2 regions of the Rhodovulum sp. HP10 genome follow, and region 2 is predicted to be linked to the other one. Evidence: riboswitches for the same ligand, from Rfam matches in the RefSeq annotation. Region 2 holds a riboswitch; the other holds the start of a gene.
What was found. Region 2 has a riboswitch for cobalamin ahead of ACK8CO_RS16150 (cysteine-rich small domain-containing protein). Riboswitches for the same ligand answer to the same signal wherever they lie in the genome.
Positions count from the first base shown of each region.

Region 1: linked by a shared signal. The riboswitch ahead of ACK8CO_RS13390 (TonB-dependent receptor plug domain-containing protein) and the one ahead of ACK8CO_RS16150 (cysteine-rich small domain-containing protein) in region 2 are both predicted to bind cobalamin.

Region 1 covers NZ_CP180201.1:2,834,869-2,841,741, forward strand. Annotated here, with positions in the region: gene ACK8CO_RS13380 (cobyric acid synthase) at 1-1,415, opposite strand, end outside; gene ACK8CO_RS13385 (ABC transporter substrate-binding protein) at 1,505-2,368, opposite strand; gene ACK8CO_RS13390 (TonB-dependent receptor plug domain-containing protein) at 2,343-4,202, opposite strand; cobalamin riboswitch at 4,341-4,542, opposite strand; gene ACK8CO_RS13395 (hypothetical protein) at 5,312-5,533, opposite strand; partial or broken gene ACK8CO_RS13400 (IS5 family transposase) at 6,366-6,873, opposite strand, start outside.
Region 2 covers NZ_CP180201.1:3,443,183-3,450,055, reverse strand. Annotated here, with positions in the region: gene ACK8CO_RS16165 (HAD-IC family P-type ATPase) at 1-384, opposite strand, end outside; gene ACK8CO_RS16160 (cation:proton antiporter) at 469-2,193, opposite strand; gene ACK8CO_RS16155 (universal stress protein) at 2,434-3,294, shown strand; gene ACK8CO_RS16150 (cysteine-rich small domain-containing protein) at 3,335-3,760, opposite strand; cobalamin riboswitch at 3,915-4,112, opposite strand; gene ACK8CO_RS16145 (succinylglutamate desuccinylase/aspartoacylase family protein) at 4,211-5,254, shown strand; gene ACK8CO_RS16140 (MATE family efflux transporter) at 6,229-6,873, opposite strand, start outside.

The DNA.
Region 1 (6,873 bases), 610 kb from region 2:
TCGAGATGGGTTTCAAGATGGGCGGCCAGCCTGTCAAGCGTGTCCTCGACCGTGGCGTCATAGCCTTTGCTGCCGGTTTCGACCCCCAGCCCTGCGAGCCAGGCGCGGCGGAAGCCGTCCTCGGAGAAAAGCCCGTGCAGATAGCTGCCCGCGACCCGCCCATCGGCCGAGATCGCCCCTTCGGGTCGGTCGCCGATATGGACGAAGGGGCGCGCGCGGTCGGGCCCTTCGGTCGCGCCGATATGGATCTCGTAGCCCGAGACGGTGGCGCCGGTTGCGGCATGGGTGGCCGCGATCCGGGTCAGGGTCTTGTCGGCATGCATCACCGTCTCGACATCGAGAAGTCCAAGGCCCTCGGTCACGCCCGGCGGACCTTCGAGCCCCTCCGGATCGGCGATGCGGCGACCGAGCATCTGATAGCCACCGCAGAGCCCCAGCACCTGCCCGCCCCGGCGCAGATGTGCGGCAAGGTCGATATCCCAGCCCTGGGCGCGCAGGAAGGCCAGATCGCCCCGGGTCGATTTGGTGCCGGGCAGGATCACCAGATCGGCATCGCCGGGCAGGGCGCGGCCCGGTGGCACCATGCTCAGCCGGATGCCGGGTTCGAGCTTGAGCGGGTCGAGATCGTCGAAATTGGCGATCCGCGACAGCATCGGGCAGACGACGTGAAAGCTGCCCCGGCCCGCGCCGCCCAGATCCACGGCATCCTCGGCAGGCAGGCGGCAGGCCTCGGGAAACCACGGGATCACGCCGAAGCCGGGCCAGCCGGTGCGGGCCCCGATCAGCCGGTAGCCATCGTCGAAAAGCCGCGGATCGCCGCGGAACTTGTTGATGGCAAAGCCCCGGACCATGGCCAGATCGCCGGGATCGAGCACCGCCTGCGTGCCGACGATCTGGGCGATCACGCCGCCCCGGTCGATATCGCCGATCAGCACCACCGGCACATCCGCGGCCCGGGCAAAGCCCATATTGGCGATATCGCCCGCGCGCAGGTTGACCTCGGCCGGGCTTCCGGCGCCCTCGACGATGATCAGGTCACGCCCGGCGGCCAGCCGGTGGAAGCTGTCCAGCACCGGCGCCATCAGTTTCGGTTTCTCGGCGGCGAAGGCGCGGGCGCGCAGCGCGCCCCGGGCCCGGCCCTGCACCACCAGTTGCGCGCCGGTATCGGTTTCGGGTTTCAGAAGGACCGGGTTCATGTCGGTCAGCGGCTCGAGCCCCGCCGCCCTTGCCTGCAGAGCCTGCGCCCGGCCGATCTCGCCGCCATCTGCGGTCACGGCGGCATTGTTCGACATGTTCTGCGGCTTGAACGGCGCAACCGACAGCCCGCGCCGAAGCGCTGCGCGGCAGAGCCCGGCCACCAGAAGCGACTTGCCCACATTCGAGCCGGTGCCCTGCAGCATGAGTGCGCGTGTCATCGGTGGGGCTCCTGTCTCGACCGGGCGCCGGTTGCGGGCGTCGCGTCATGGGTATTTGGACCAGGAAGAAGCTGCAAGCGTATCGGGGCTCAGTCGGGCGCGGTGGCGGCGTCCGCGTCCCGGCGGCGGGTCATCTCGGCCAGGGCGCGGAGCGCATAGGGGGTGCCGCAGACCCAGTCGGGGCCGGAAAAGGCGGGGGCCGCCGCCGCGGGAAGGGCGCGGAGCGCGGGATGGGCCAGGATCTCTTCGGCGCGCGAGGTTTTCGGATAGGGGCGTGAGAGGATCAGCAGCTCGGGATCGGCCATCACCAGTTCCTCGAGCGCGAGATCGAAGCCGCCATGGCGACCCTGGGCGGCCTGGTCGGTGCGGGCGAGATTGGCAAAGCCCGCACGGGTGAGGATGTCGTCCGCAAGCGTGCCCTCGCCCTGGGTGTAGCCGTTGGCATAGAAGAAGGCGGCCAGCGGCCGGGGCGGGCCGCTCTGCGACAGCCGGGCGAGGTCCTGTTCGAAGGCGTGGGCGAGCGCCTCGGCCCGGGCCTCGCGGCCCAGGAGCCGTCCGGTCTGACGCAGCCGGTCGGGGATCTCGTTGAGCCGGGTCGTCAGGCCGATCCGCGCGACCCGGATGCCCAGGCGTTCGAGCATGGCGAGGGTCGCCGGGTTCGAATAGGTACCGGCCAGCACCAGATCGGGGCGCATCAGGAAGATCTCCTCGGCGCCGCCGGTATTGGCGGGATAGGCGCGGGCGGCGCCGGCCATGGCCGAGTTCATCGGGTTTGCGGCCAGGTCGCTGACCGAGACGAGCTGGCCCGGGCCCGCGACCAGCATGGCAAGCTGGTCGGTGCAGAGATTCATCGACACCACCCGCCCGGGTGGGTCGGCCAGCGCCGCGGTCCCGGCAAGGGCGAGGGCCGCGGCGAGCCGGATCGCGCTAGAAGGAGGCACGCAGACCCACATAAAGCGCCCGGCCCGTGGTGTTGTAGTGATAGGTGCCGCCAAAGGCGACGGCCGAGTAGAACTCCTCGTCGAAGAGGTTTTCGACCCTTGCATAGGCCTCTGTGGCGTTGCCCAGCGCGTAGGTGACCTGGGCTGCGGCAAGCCCGGCATCGGGCAGAGAACCGTAAGGGTCGAGGCGCCCGGCCACATATTGGTACGAGACATCGGCCGTGAGCCGCGACGTCACCTCGCTACTGACGCCCAGCAGAAGATCGTGGAGCGGGACGCGGTCGAGCCGTTCGCCTTTCCAGCGCACGTCGGTATAGGTGTAGCTGCCGTAAAGCGCGGTCGCAGAGGTCATGTCGTAGCGGCCGGACAGTTCCAGGCCCTGGCTGCGGGTGGTTCCGTCAAGCTGGCGGTAGCAGCCCCAGGCATAGCTGCAGATGGCGGGGTCGGCCGCGCCATAGTCGATCTTGTCATCGATTTCCGCAAAGAAGGCGGTGGCTTTCAGGAACCCGTCGCCCGACAGGCGTTTTTCAAGCCCGATGTCGAAGCTGGTGCTGGTTTCAGGGTTGAGGTCCGGGTTGCCGACCGTGTCGCCGGTAATGGTGCCGTAAAGTTCGTAAAGCGCGGGGACGCGATAGCCGGTGCCCAGAGAGGTGCGGAAGATCAGGTCGGGCTGGAGCCGCCAGGCCAGCGCGGCGCGGCCGGTCACCTGATCGTCAAAGCTAGAATAATCATCGTAGCGCAGCGAAAGCGACAGATCGATGTCGTCGGTCGCGGCCTGGCGAAGCTCTGCAAAGAGCGCGCGGTTGATGACCGAATAGGTCTCGCCGTCAAGCGTGGCCTCGTCCTGCTTCCAGTCGGCGCCGAAGGACAGGTCGGTCCCGGCCGCCAGAGAGGCCGTTCCGAGGTAGCTGGCGGCCCGGCTGGTGCCATCATAAAGGGACGTCCCGAAACTCGAACGGTAGCTGCGCTCGGTCTGCGTGCGCGCCAGCGACAGTTCGTTGTCGACCGCTCCGATCGCGAATTGGGCGAAGGCGCGCAGGCCTTTTCGCGTCGCCTCCGATCGGGTGATCGGGTTCGTGTCGGTAACGTCGCTGTCATAGTCCGAGTTTCCGTCGGAATAGAATCCCGAGAAGCCCAGCCGAAGGGTGTCGGTCAGATCGTAGGCGGCATTGAGCGAGACCGAATCTTCGTCAAAGCCGTCCGCTTCGTCATTGCCCGACAGGGTCGAGAAGCCGTCGGTTTCGACATGCGAGACCGTGGCCGAGATTTCGCCGCGTTCGGTCTTCTGGCCAAGGCTCAGACCGGCAGAGTAGCTGCCATAGGTGCCGGTTTCGACCGTGGCGCGCCCCGAAAAGCCCAGTTTTTCCGGTCTCCATGTGGTGATGTCGACAACGCCCGCGATGGCATTCGCGCCGAAAAGCGCGGATTGCGAGCCCTTCAGCACTTCGATCCTGGAGAGCAGTCCGGCGGTCAGGGTGCCGAAGTCGAGCGCGGCGGGGGTGCCCGAGGGATCGGCAAAGCCCATCCCGTCGATCCGGGTCGCGATATAGCCGTTTCCAAGCCCGCGAATCCGAAGCGTGGCGGTCTGCCCGAGCCCGCCATTCTGCGTGATCGACACGCCCGGCAGGGTGGCAAGGGTCTGGCCCAGATTCTGACCGCCTGCGGCGATCTCGCTGCTCTCGAGCGTCTCGACCGTCGCGCCGGTCCGGTTGGTGGCGATGGGCGTGAGGCTGGCGCTGGCGGTGATCTCGTCCAGCATCAGGCTGGACCGGGCTTCCTGGGCAAGGGCGGGCAGGGGACTCAGCGCGGCGAGGCCGAGCGTGAGGCAAAGGGCAGGTCTGGTCATGTCGGTTCCGTCCCGGTCTCGGGAACCGCCGCGGCGGGCGGTCCGTCCTTCGTGGGGTCCTTGGAAAGACATGCCTCCCGCAGACGGTGATGCGTCACCACTGCGGATGGACCGCCGCCTGCGCCGCGCCCCGCGGACAGGCTGGGTGATCGTCCTGGCAGGTCTCCTGGCTTGCGGGTCGTCGCTTGGCTGGCCTTCCCGGGGCGGACCCCAGTGGCACGATCAGCCGCGCTCGCCGCTTACAGTTGCGGGGGCAGCCGCGGAATTGAGCCGACGATGGCCGCACCGCGTTCCCTTTTCATCGCCCGTCGCCGGGCGAACCAAGACAGTTTTCGGTTAATCCGGGCCTCCGGACCTGTCAAGCGGGACGCCGGGGCGGCAGGCCGCGACGATTGCGGCCGGTTCGGTGCCGAGCGTCAGCAGCAGCGCGGCCTCGCTGCCATGGGCGACCCGGACCGGCAGCAGAGCGAGGGACGGCGGCGCGCGCAGGATCGCACAGGCGATCTCCGGTTGGGCAGCGGCGGGCAGGGCGGGCTGCCCCGGCGTGGTGAAGCCGGTCAGTCTGTGGCTGAGGTCCGGATTGCCGATCGCGTCGACGATGCGTCAGGCGCGCAGCCGGAGCCCGGCGGTGGTCCGGGCTCCGGCATGCCCCCAGCGGGTCGTCGTCGGCGGGGGCTGCCCCGGCCGTCCTGCCGGGGTCGGACGGGGTGGCGGGTCCGGGAGAGCTCCGGTCACGCCGGGCGGCCGCGCGGAGCGCCCTGACCGGACAGACGGTCTCAGTCGGGGCGATCAGGAAGGCCGGTGGTGTCGTGGCGACCGGCGGATGGGCGGCGACAAGGCTGCCGACCGGGTCCTGAAAGGCGGCAAGAGGCGGCGCGTCGCGGTCGCCCTGCGCATCGGGCGGTTCGGCCGATGCGCGGCATATGACGGCGCACGACCAGCCGCCGGTTCTTCTGGCCGTTGCCAGCGGCGCGCGTCACCTCGCGTGGCGGGATCGTCCCGGAGATTTCGGTCAGCGGGGCATCGGGCTGGCTTTTGACGCCGCCGGTTCCGGAGCTGTCGCAGAAGGTCTCCGCGCCTTCAGGGGAATGGGACCGGAGATGTCAGCCTTATTCGCTGCGCCGCGTCTGGTGCCGGGCGGCTGCGGTCGCGATCTCGGCGATGGCCTTGCGCCTCTGAGACAGCGCGGCTTCGACCCCGGTATCCGGTCCGACCAGGGCGCAGAGCGCTTCGTCGGGATCGCGGGACGCCCGCACGAAAATCTCGATTTCGCCATAGCGCATCGGCGTGGCATCGCGGGGCAGTTGCCCGATGCCGGAGGCCTCGGTCAAGGCGGTGGCTTGATCGTCCAGACTCAGGGCGCCGCGGAGATAAACTGCATAGAAATATGCGCGCGGCTGGGGCTTTTCGGCCCGAGGCCTCGGCCCCAGCCGCGTCGGAAGGTCGACGAATGCGATGGCGCGGCAACCGGGAATTGGCGTCTTCATGGCTTGAATGGGAACGGTGAAGGGCATCTGTGGAGGGCGTCTCCGAAATTGCGGGGTCCGCCGGGGCCATGGGGCCGACCGTTCAGGTCGGGCGCGGCGCGTGGCCCGAGCACTCGTTGCGGCCCGGATGCGGGCGGCGGATGCGGCTTGCATCGACCTGGTCCGGGCGCGGGCGGCACCGTCCGGGGCGCAAACCGATAGGCCGGAAACGGGGGCAGCGGTGGAGCGACCAGCGACACGCCAGGCTGGGTCGAACCGCATCGGTCCCGCCTCCTGAGGGGCCCGCCGCCGATCCCGCGCGGGATCGGCATCAGGGCAGGGCCGAGCGCCTCTGCCCCGCTTGCCGCCCAGCCGGACGAGGCGCCGCGCGCCGCGGTCGGCGCGATCGGCAGGACCTCCGCGAGAGGCCCGGCGGTTCTGCGTTGTACCGGGTGCAATACCCGCTTGCGGTTGCTTTCGGAGGCGCGCCTGTCGAACCGGGTCGGCAGCAGCAGGCTCGATCCGCCCGGATGGGGGGCGACGAGCTCCCAGATCGCGGCTTCGGACCAAGGGCGCGAGGCCTAACAGGGTGCTGAAATAGTCGATTGGTCGGAACGGCTTCCTCCGTTCCTGCCATTGCGCTGCTCCTCTCCGCCTTCTTCCCGCCACGCGGCATGCTGGTCGGGGGGCTCCGCCCTCAAATCGCCAGTATTCGCGGCAGCCGGGCAAGATTTGCCGCCGCCAGGGCGAGGATGAAGCGGGACCGCACCCGCTCCACGCCGCGACAGGCCGTCTGCGCCGCGCCTCCCACCGTCTTGGACCAGCCGAAGAGTTCCTCGATCCGCTTCCGGTGCTTCTGCGACAGCGCATAGCCATTGTGCCGGGTGGTCTGTCCGTCGATGGCGGAGGACCGCGCCTTCTGCGCGACATGCGGCGTGATGCAGGCCTGCCTGCAATCGGCTACGAACCCGGCGGCGTCATACGCCTTGTCGGCCCCCGGGGGCAGCCGCCTGGTCGACCCCGGCGACTGCCGGTGCATCATGTCGAGCGCCGCCTTGCGTTCGGCACGGCCATCCGCGCGGGTCAGGTCGCCCTGGACGGCCAGCCCGCTGCGGTTCTCCATAAGTGCGCCCGATGAAGCATAGCATCGCGCCGGTGCCCGGAGATTTCCGGTAGAGCCGTGCATCCGCATCTGTCGTCGAGGC
Region 2 (6,873 bases):
GCGCCCGCCCCTGAGCACCGCCGAGCGCGGCGCCAGCATGTCGCGGATCGCGGCCATCGCCTGCTCGGCCCGGCCCTCCTGCACGAAACCGATCACCGCATTGACCAGCACCACCGCCAGGATCACCCCGGTATCGACCCAGTGCTGCAGCGCGGCCGTCACCCCGGCGGCGGCGATCAGCACATAGATCAGCACGTTGTGGAACTGCGCGAGGAAGCGCAGAAGCGCATTGCGCCCGGGCGGGTCGGGCAGACGGTTGGGGCCATGGGTGGCCAGCCTCCGGGCGGCCTCGTCGGGCGCAAGTCCGCCCGGCACGGCCGACAGCCCGGCCAGGGTCTCGTCGGCGCTCAGCGCGTGGAAGGGACGGTCGGAACGGTCTGGCATGGGGGTCTCCCTTGTCGAGCCGGTCTGGCAGCCGCCTTCTGCGGCCGCGATACGGTCGGCCGCCCCCGGAAGGGCGGCCGCGGGTCAGGCGGGCTGCGGCGCCTCGCTGTCGATCCCCGGGATCGCGGTGCGCTCTGTCTCGGGCGCACCCGACAGCAGCTCGACGGCGCGGTCGGCCGCGTCCTGGAACGGCTCGAGCACCAGATCGGCGCCCGCCCCCATCAGATCGCGGGTATCGGCCGCGCTATGCGAGGCCACCGCGATGCGGCCCCGGAAGCCCGCGCCGCGCGCAAGCTGGATCAGGGTGCGGCGGGTGTCTTCCTCGGTCAGCCCCTTGGGCAGGATCGGCACGCTCGACACCACCCAGGCGGCCTCGGCCAGCGGCAGTTCGGCCACGAATTCCGGGTCGCTGGCATCGCCATAGCAGGCCTCGATGCCAAGTTCGCGGGCCCGGCGAACCGCCTGCGGGTTGAAGTCGATGCCCAGGACGTCGATGCCGCGCTTCTGAAGTCTCAGCCCGATGGCGGTGCCGAACCGGCCAAGCCCGAAGATCAGGACCCCGGCCCGCCGCCTGCAGCTTGTGGCCTCGGTCTCCGGTTCGCGCGGGGTGCCGCGGCGCTCGAAGAGGCCCAGAACCGGTTCGCAGAGATCGTAAAGCCGGTGCGAATAGGTGATCATGTAGGTCGAGGCCGCGATGGTCACGAGCCCGACCATGGTGACAAGCCCCAGCGCGTCGGGCGCGACATGGCCGAGCGAGACCCCCATGGCGACGAAGATCAGGGAGAACTCGCTGATCTGGGCCACGGTCAGCCCGGCCAGGAAGCCGGTGCGCTTGCGATAGCCCATCGCCCCCATGATCGCGAGCACGATCAGCGGGTTGCCGATCAGCACGAACAGCGAGAACAGGATCGCCCCGGGCACATGCGCCCCCAGAAGCGACAGATCGAGCGCGGCCCCCAGCGCGATGAAGAAGAACAGCAGCAGGAAGTCGCGCAGCGGCGCCAGCCGGGCGGCGATGGTCTCGCGATAGGGGGTCGAGGCCAGCGACACCCCCGCCAGCAGCCCGCCGACCTCCTTGCCGAGCCCGACGAAATCGGCGACCGCGGCGAAGATCGCGGCCAGGGCGATGGCGAAGATCACCAGCAGCTCGGGCGCGCGGGCCAGCCGCTCGGAGAGCGGATCGGCGACATAGCGCACGAAAAGGACCACGGCGCCCACCATCGCCAGACCGAAGCCCAGAACCGACAGCACGTTGCCGCCGCCATGCCCGCCGCCCTCGGCCGACCCGATCCCGATGGCCGACAGCACGATCATCGCCAGCACCACCACCAGATCCTGCACGATCAGGAAGCCAAGCGCGATCTGGCCATGCAGCGCGTCGATCTCGCGCTTGTCCGAGAGCAGCTTGACGATGATGATGGTCGAGGAGAAGGTCAGCGCCACGGCGACGTAAAGGCTGGTGACATGGCCAAGCCCCAGCCCCAGCCCGATCAGGTAGCCGAAGACCGAGGTGAAGGCCACCTGCCCCAGCCCGGTCAGAAGCGACACCGCCCCGAGCGAGCGGATCAGCTTGACGTCGAGCTTGATGCCCACGAGGAACAGCAGCACCGCGATCCCGAGCTGCGACAGAAGGTCGATCTGGTCCGACGAACGCACGATGTCGAGCGCCGAGGGCCCCGCGACCAGCCCGACGGCGATGAAGCTCACGATCAGCGGCTGGCGCAGCAGCAGCCCCGCGAACCCGATGGCCGCCGCCAGCACCAGAAGCGTCGCGATCTCGCCGAACTGCGAATGCAGCAACGTCTCCATCACGATACCCTCCGTTCCGGAAGGGTCCGATCCGGGCCCGTGGCGATGAAGGCGACAGGAATGGTCATGTCGGGATGCGGGGTCCGGTGCGGCAAGAGGGTCATCGTCGGGGGCGTGCCTTTCAAAATGATCTGGGCTCACATAAGTACTTCTGCGGAAAGATGAACGCCCCCGATCAGATTTGACGCAGCGCTATCGGCAGCAGGCGGCGGGGGGCTGCCCGAAGGGAGGGAGGCAGGCATGAAAACCATACTGGTGGGCACCGATTTCTCGGAACGGTCCGACCGCGCGCTGCGCCGCGCCACGCTGCTGGCCCGCCAGACCGGCGCCGCGCTGCGGCTGGTGCATGTGGTCGATGACGATCAGCCTGTCAGGATCGTCGAGGCCGAGCGCGAGGCCGCGGCCGGGCTTCTGCAACAGCAGGCGGCGACGCTGCGCGAGCATGACGGGCTCGACTGCGCGGCGCATGTGGTGCTGGCCGATCCCTTTGCCGGGCTGATCGAGGCCGTGCGCCAGCTTGGGGCCGACCTGCTGGTGATCGGGCCGCACCGGCGCCAGATCCTGCGCGATGTCTTCATCGGCACCACGGCCGAGCGCACGATCCGCGCCGCCGCCTGCCCGGTGCTGATGGCCAATGCGCCGCCGGTCGGCCCCTATCGCCATGCGCTGCTGGCGACCGACCTGTCGGAAGGCTCGCAGGGCGCGTTCCGGCGCCTGGACGGGCTGGGCTTCGGCCATCGGCTGCGCAGTTCGGTGCTGCATGTCTTCGACGCGACCGAAGCGGCGATGATGCGGATCCACGCCACCCGCGAGGACGACCGGGAGGCGCATCTGCGCGAGGCCGGGGCCGAGGCGGCCCGCGCCCTGACCGAGTTCCTGCGCGAGCTGCCGCAGGGTCCGATGATCGAACTGGTGCGCCACCGGAGCGGCAGCGCGGCCTCCGAGATCCTCGCCGCCGCGACCGAGGCCGAGGCCGATCTGATCGTTGTCGGCACCCAGAGCCGCGGCGCGTTCGAAACCATGGTTCTGGGCAGCGTCGCCCGTCAGGTGCTGCGCAGCGCCACGGCCGATGTGCTGGCGGTCCCTCCCGCCCCGGCCTGACGCGCCCCACCTTCGGTGTCGCAGCCTGCGGTCGGCGCCTTTAGTCCCCGCCGTCTTTTACCCCGTCGTCTTTTGCCGAATCGTCCTTTGCCGCGCCATCCTCGCGGCGAAGCCGGTGGATCTCGTCCGCGCCGGTCGGCTGCGGCGGGCGCGGGCGGCGGACCGGCGGGTCGGTCTGCGGCCGGCCCGACCAGGGCTGCGGATATTCCAGCCAGCGCTGGATGAAGTTCCAGGATTGCAGATAGCCGTCATGCGGCAGCGTGCAGGCCGAGCAGTCCTTCCGGGTCAGCCCGTTGGCATCGGTATAGGTCTGATAGGGTCCGGGGCATTCATAGGCGATCAGCGGACAGTAGCAGAACAGGCAGTTGAACTCGCGTGCCACGCCCTTGTGGCAGGGCAGGAACGGACAGGCGCTGTTGGTGAAGCCCTTGAAGGCCTCGTTATCGGTCAGGTCCTTGGGTTGCATGGCGCAACTCCTTCCGGTCGGCGGCCGCGGACGGACCCGCCCCGGGCCGGTCAGCGGCGGGATGAAGGCCGCACCCGCCCGCGAAGCGAAGGCAGATCGCGGCCGCTTGCCCCGGCAATGGCGCCCAGCCCGGACGACCGGACACGCCACCCGTGGGGCGGTTCGGCGCGCTGGCAGGTCTCCTGGCTTGCGGGTCTCGGCCGGTCCGCCCGCCTTCCCGGCCCGGGCGATGCCGGTTCCGGTGGCGGTTCGGGGCGGTGGCTCGCCGCTGACAGTTGCGGGGGCAGCGCCGGATTTGCACCGGCTTCCCTTTTCACTCCCTCGCGGGAGCACCAGAACGCCCCCCATCAATGGGGTCCCGGCCGGCCGCTGTCAATCCGCGGGGCTCTTGCGAGCGGCCCCGGCAAGGCGCTACCTTGCGCCCATGACCTTCTTTCCGACAGAAACCAGATGACGGCGCGGGCGGGCTTCACGCTCGGCTCGGAAACCGTTCCGCCCGGCAGTCGCCGCACCGTGGATCTGCCGGTCTCGGTGCTGTCCGACCACACCCCGGTCACGCTCTCGGCCCATGTCGTTCATGGTCGCCGCCCGGGCCCCGCGATGTTCGTGACCGCGGGCGTGCATGGCGACGAGGTGATCGGGGTCGAGATCGTGCGCCGGCTTCTGAGCCTGCCCGCGCTCGGCGCGCTGCGCGGCACGCTGATCGCCATTCCCATCGTCAATGCCTTCGGCTTTCTCAACCTGTCGCGCTACCTGCCCGACCGGCGCGACCTGAACCGCTGCTTTCCCGGCTCGTCGGGCGGCTCGATGGCCGCGCGGCTGGCGCATCTTCTGGTCGAGGAGGTGGTCGGGCGCTGCCAGATCGGCATCGACCTGCATTCAGCGGCAGTGCATCGCACCAACCTGCCCCAGATCCGCGTGGTTCCGGACGCGCCCGAGCTGGCCCGGCTGGCCCGGGTCTTCGCGGCCCCGGTGGTGCTGAGCTCCGGGGCACGGCCGGGCTCGCTGCGCGAGACCGCGGCGCGGATGGGCGTCCAGATGCTGCTATACGAGGGCGGCGAAGGGCTGCGCTTCGACGAGGTCGCGGTCCGGGCCGGGCTTTCGGGCGTGCTGCGGGTGATGTTCGACCGCGGCATGATCCCCGCCAAGGGCGTACCGAAGGCGCGGCGCGCGCCGCTCGACTGCCGGGTGTCGCACTGGCTGCGCGCGCCACAGGGCGGGCTTTTGCGTACCTACCGCTCGGAAGGCGACGTGGTCGCGGCGGGCGATCTGCTTGCGGTGGTCTCGGACCCGTTCGGCGAGATCGAGGCCGAGATCCGCGCTACCGAGCCGGGCATCATCGTCGGCCGCGCCATCCTGCCGGTGGTGAACGAGGGCAATGCGGTCTTTCATCTGGCCGCGATCGCCCCCGCCGACCGCGCCGAGGACCGGATCGACGCCTGGGCCAGCGAGGTCGCGGCCGGGCAGCTTTTCGACGAGGACGAGATCCTCTAGGTGTTTGATCCCACGGTTTGATGGTGTGATCCTTTCTCAAGCTTGGAAGGAAGCCGTATGGGACAAGTTCGTCATGGCAGCGCCACGACCACGCACGCCGTCAGAGTCACCCCGGAGCCGGCCGAGCTCTGTTCCAGAACCGAAACCCAAGACGATCCCGGGCAGACGCGCCTTGGCGGAGGTGCAATGGGCGCAGATCCAGGGCCAGCTTCCGGCACGGGAAGGCCTTCCCGGCCGCTCCGCATCGACGACCGGTCGTTCGAGGATGCCGTATCTTGGCTGGCGCGCAGGGCAGCTCTCAGACGGGATCGTCCGGCGGAGTTCGGCAAGGGGAGAGCGGACCAGGCACGGTTCCGAAGACAGGCGATCTCCGGGGTCAGCGACGGTCTTTCCAGCCGTTTATCCGAGGATCCCGACGCCGGACATGATCTGATCGACAGCACGATCTGCAAGGTCCAGGGCGATGGACCCGGCCAGAAGGGCAGCTCAGCCTTTAGGCATCGGTCGCCCGCGCGGCGGTCGACGACGAAAACTCAGGCCAATGCCGATGCCGTCGCAAGGCCGGGGCGCCTTGCTTCAGCGACCGGAGACTGCGTGGGATCATCCGCAGACCGCGGCGCTGATCATGGGCTTGCAAGGGGCGGCCACGCGATCGCGGGTGCCGCCCATGACACCGGACATCTGCGCAAGCTGATCGCGCGCGATCCCGGCACCAAGGCCCGGAGACCGGCCAATCCCCCACGCGCAGCCACGCCAAGGTGCGATCCCCGCCTTCATGCAAAGCGGCACGGGCTCGGGAATTTCTTCCAGAGGGCCGCACAGGTCCGGCAGGAAATATGCGTTGCGAGAAAGCCCGCGCAGGGGGCATGGGCTGCCTTCATCCCGTCTCCGCCCTAGACGGGCTCAGGTGACTGCAGGCCGGACCTGCCCCCTTTCAAGACCGCCGGACATGGCAAGGGGAAAAGGCGAAATCCCTAGCCGACCTGCCCGCCTCGCGCCGCCGCCTCGAGCGCGGGATAGCGCAGCCCGAGCGTCACGCCGCGCGCCACGAAGGCCACCAAAAGCGCAAGCCAGAGCCCGTGATTGCCGAAGACCGGCACCAGGAGCGCCACGGCGAGGGCGTAGATCGCGGCCGAGAGGGCCATCATGTTGCGCATGTCGGCCGTGCGGGTGGCGCCGATGAAGATACCGTCGAGCATCCAGGCCGCAATCCCCGCGACCGGGGCGGCCACCATATAGGGCAGGAACACCCGCGCCTCGGCCCGCACCTCGGGCGCGGTCGTCATCCGGTCGACGATGGCCCCGCCACCAAGGGCAAAGGCCCCAGCCAGCCCGATGACGGCCAGAAGCCCCCAGCCGCTGGTCAGCAGCGCCCCGCGCCGGAGCGCCGCGACCGAGCGCGCGCCCATCGCCTGACCGACCAGCGCCTCGGCGGCAAAGGCGAAACCGTCAAGCGCATAGGCGGTGATCTCGAGGAATTGCAGCAGCACCTGATTGGCCGCCAGCGGCACGTCGCCGAACCCCGCGCCGAGAAACAGGAAGGACAGCATGATCCCCTGCAACAGCAGCGACCGGATCAGGATGTCGGTATTGACCCCGGCGATATGCCGAAGCCGCAC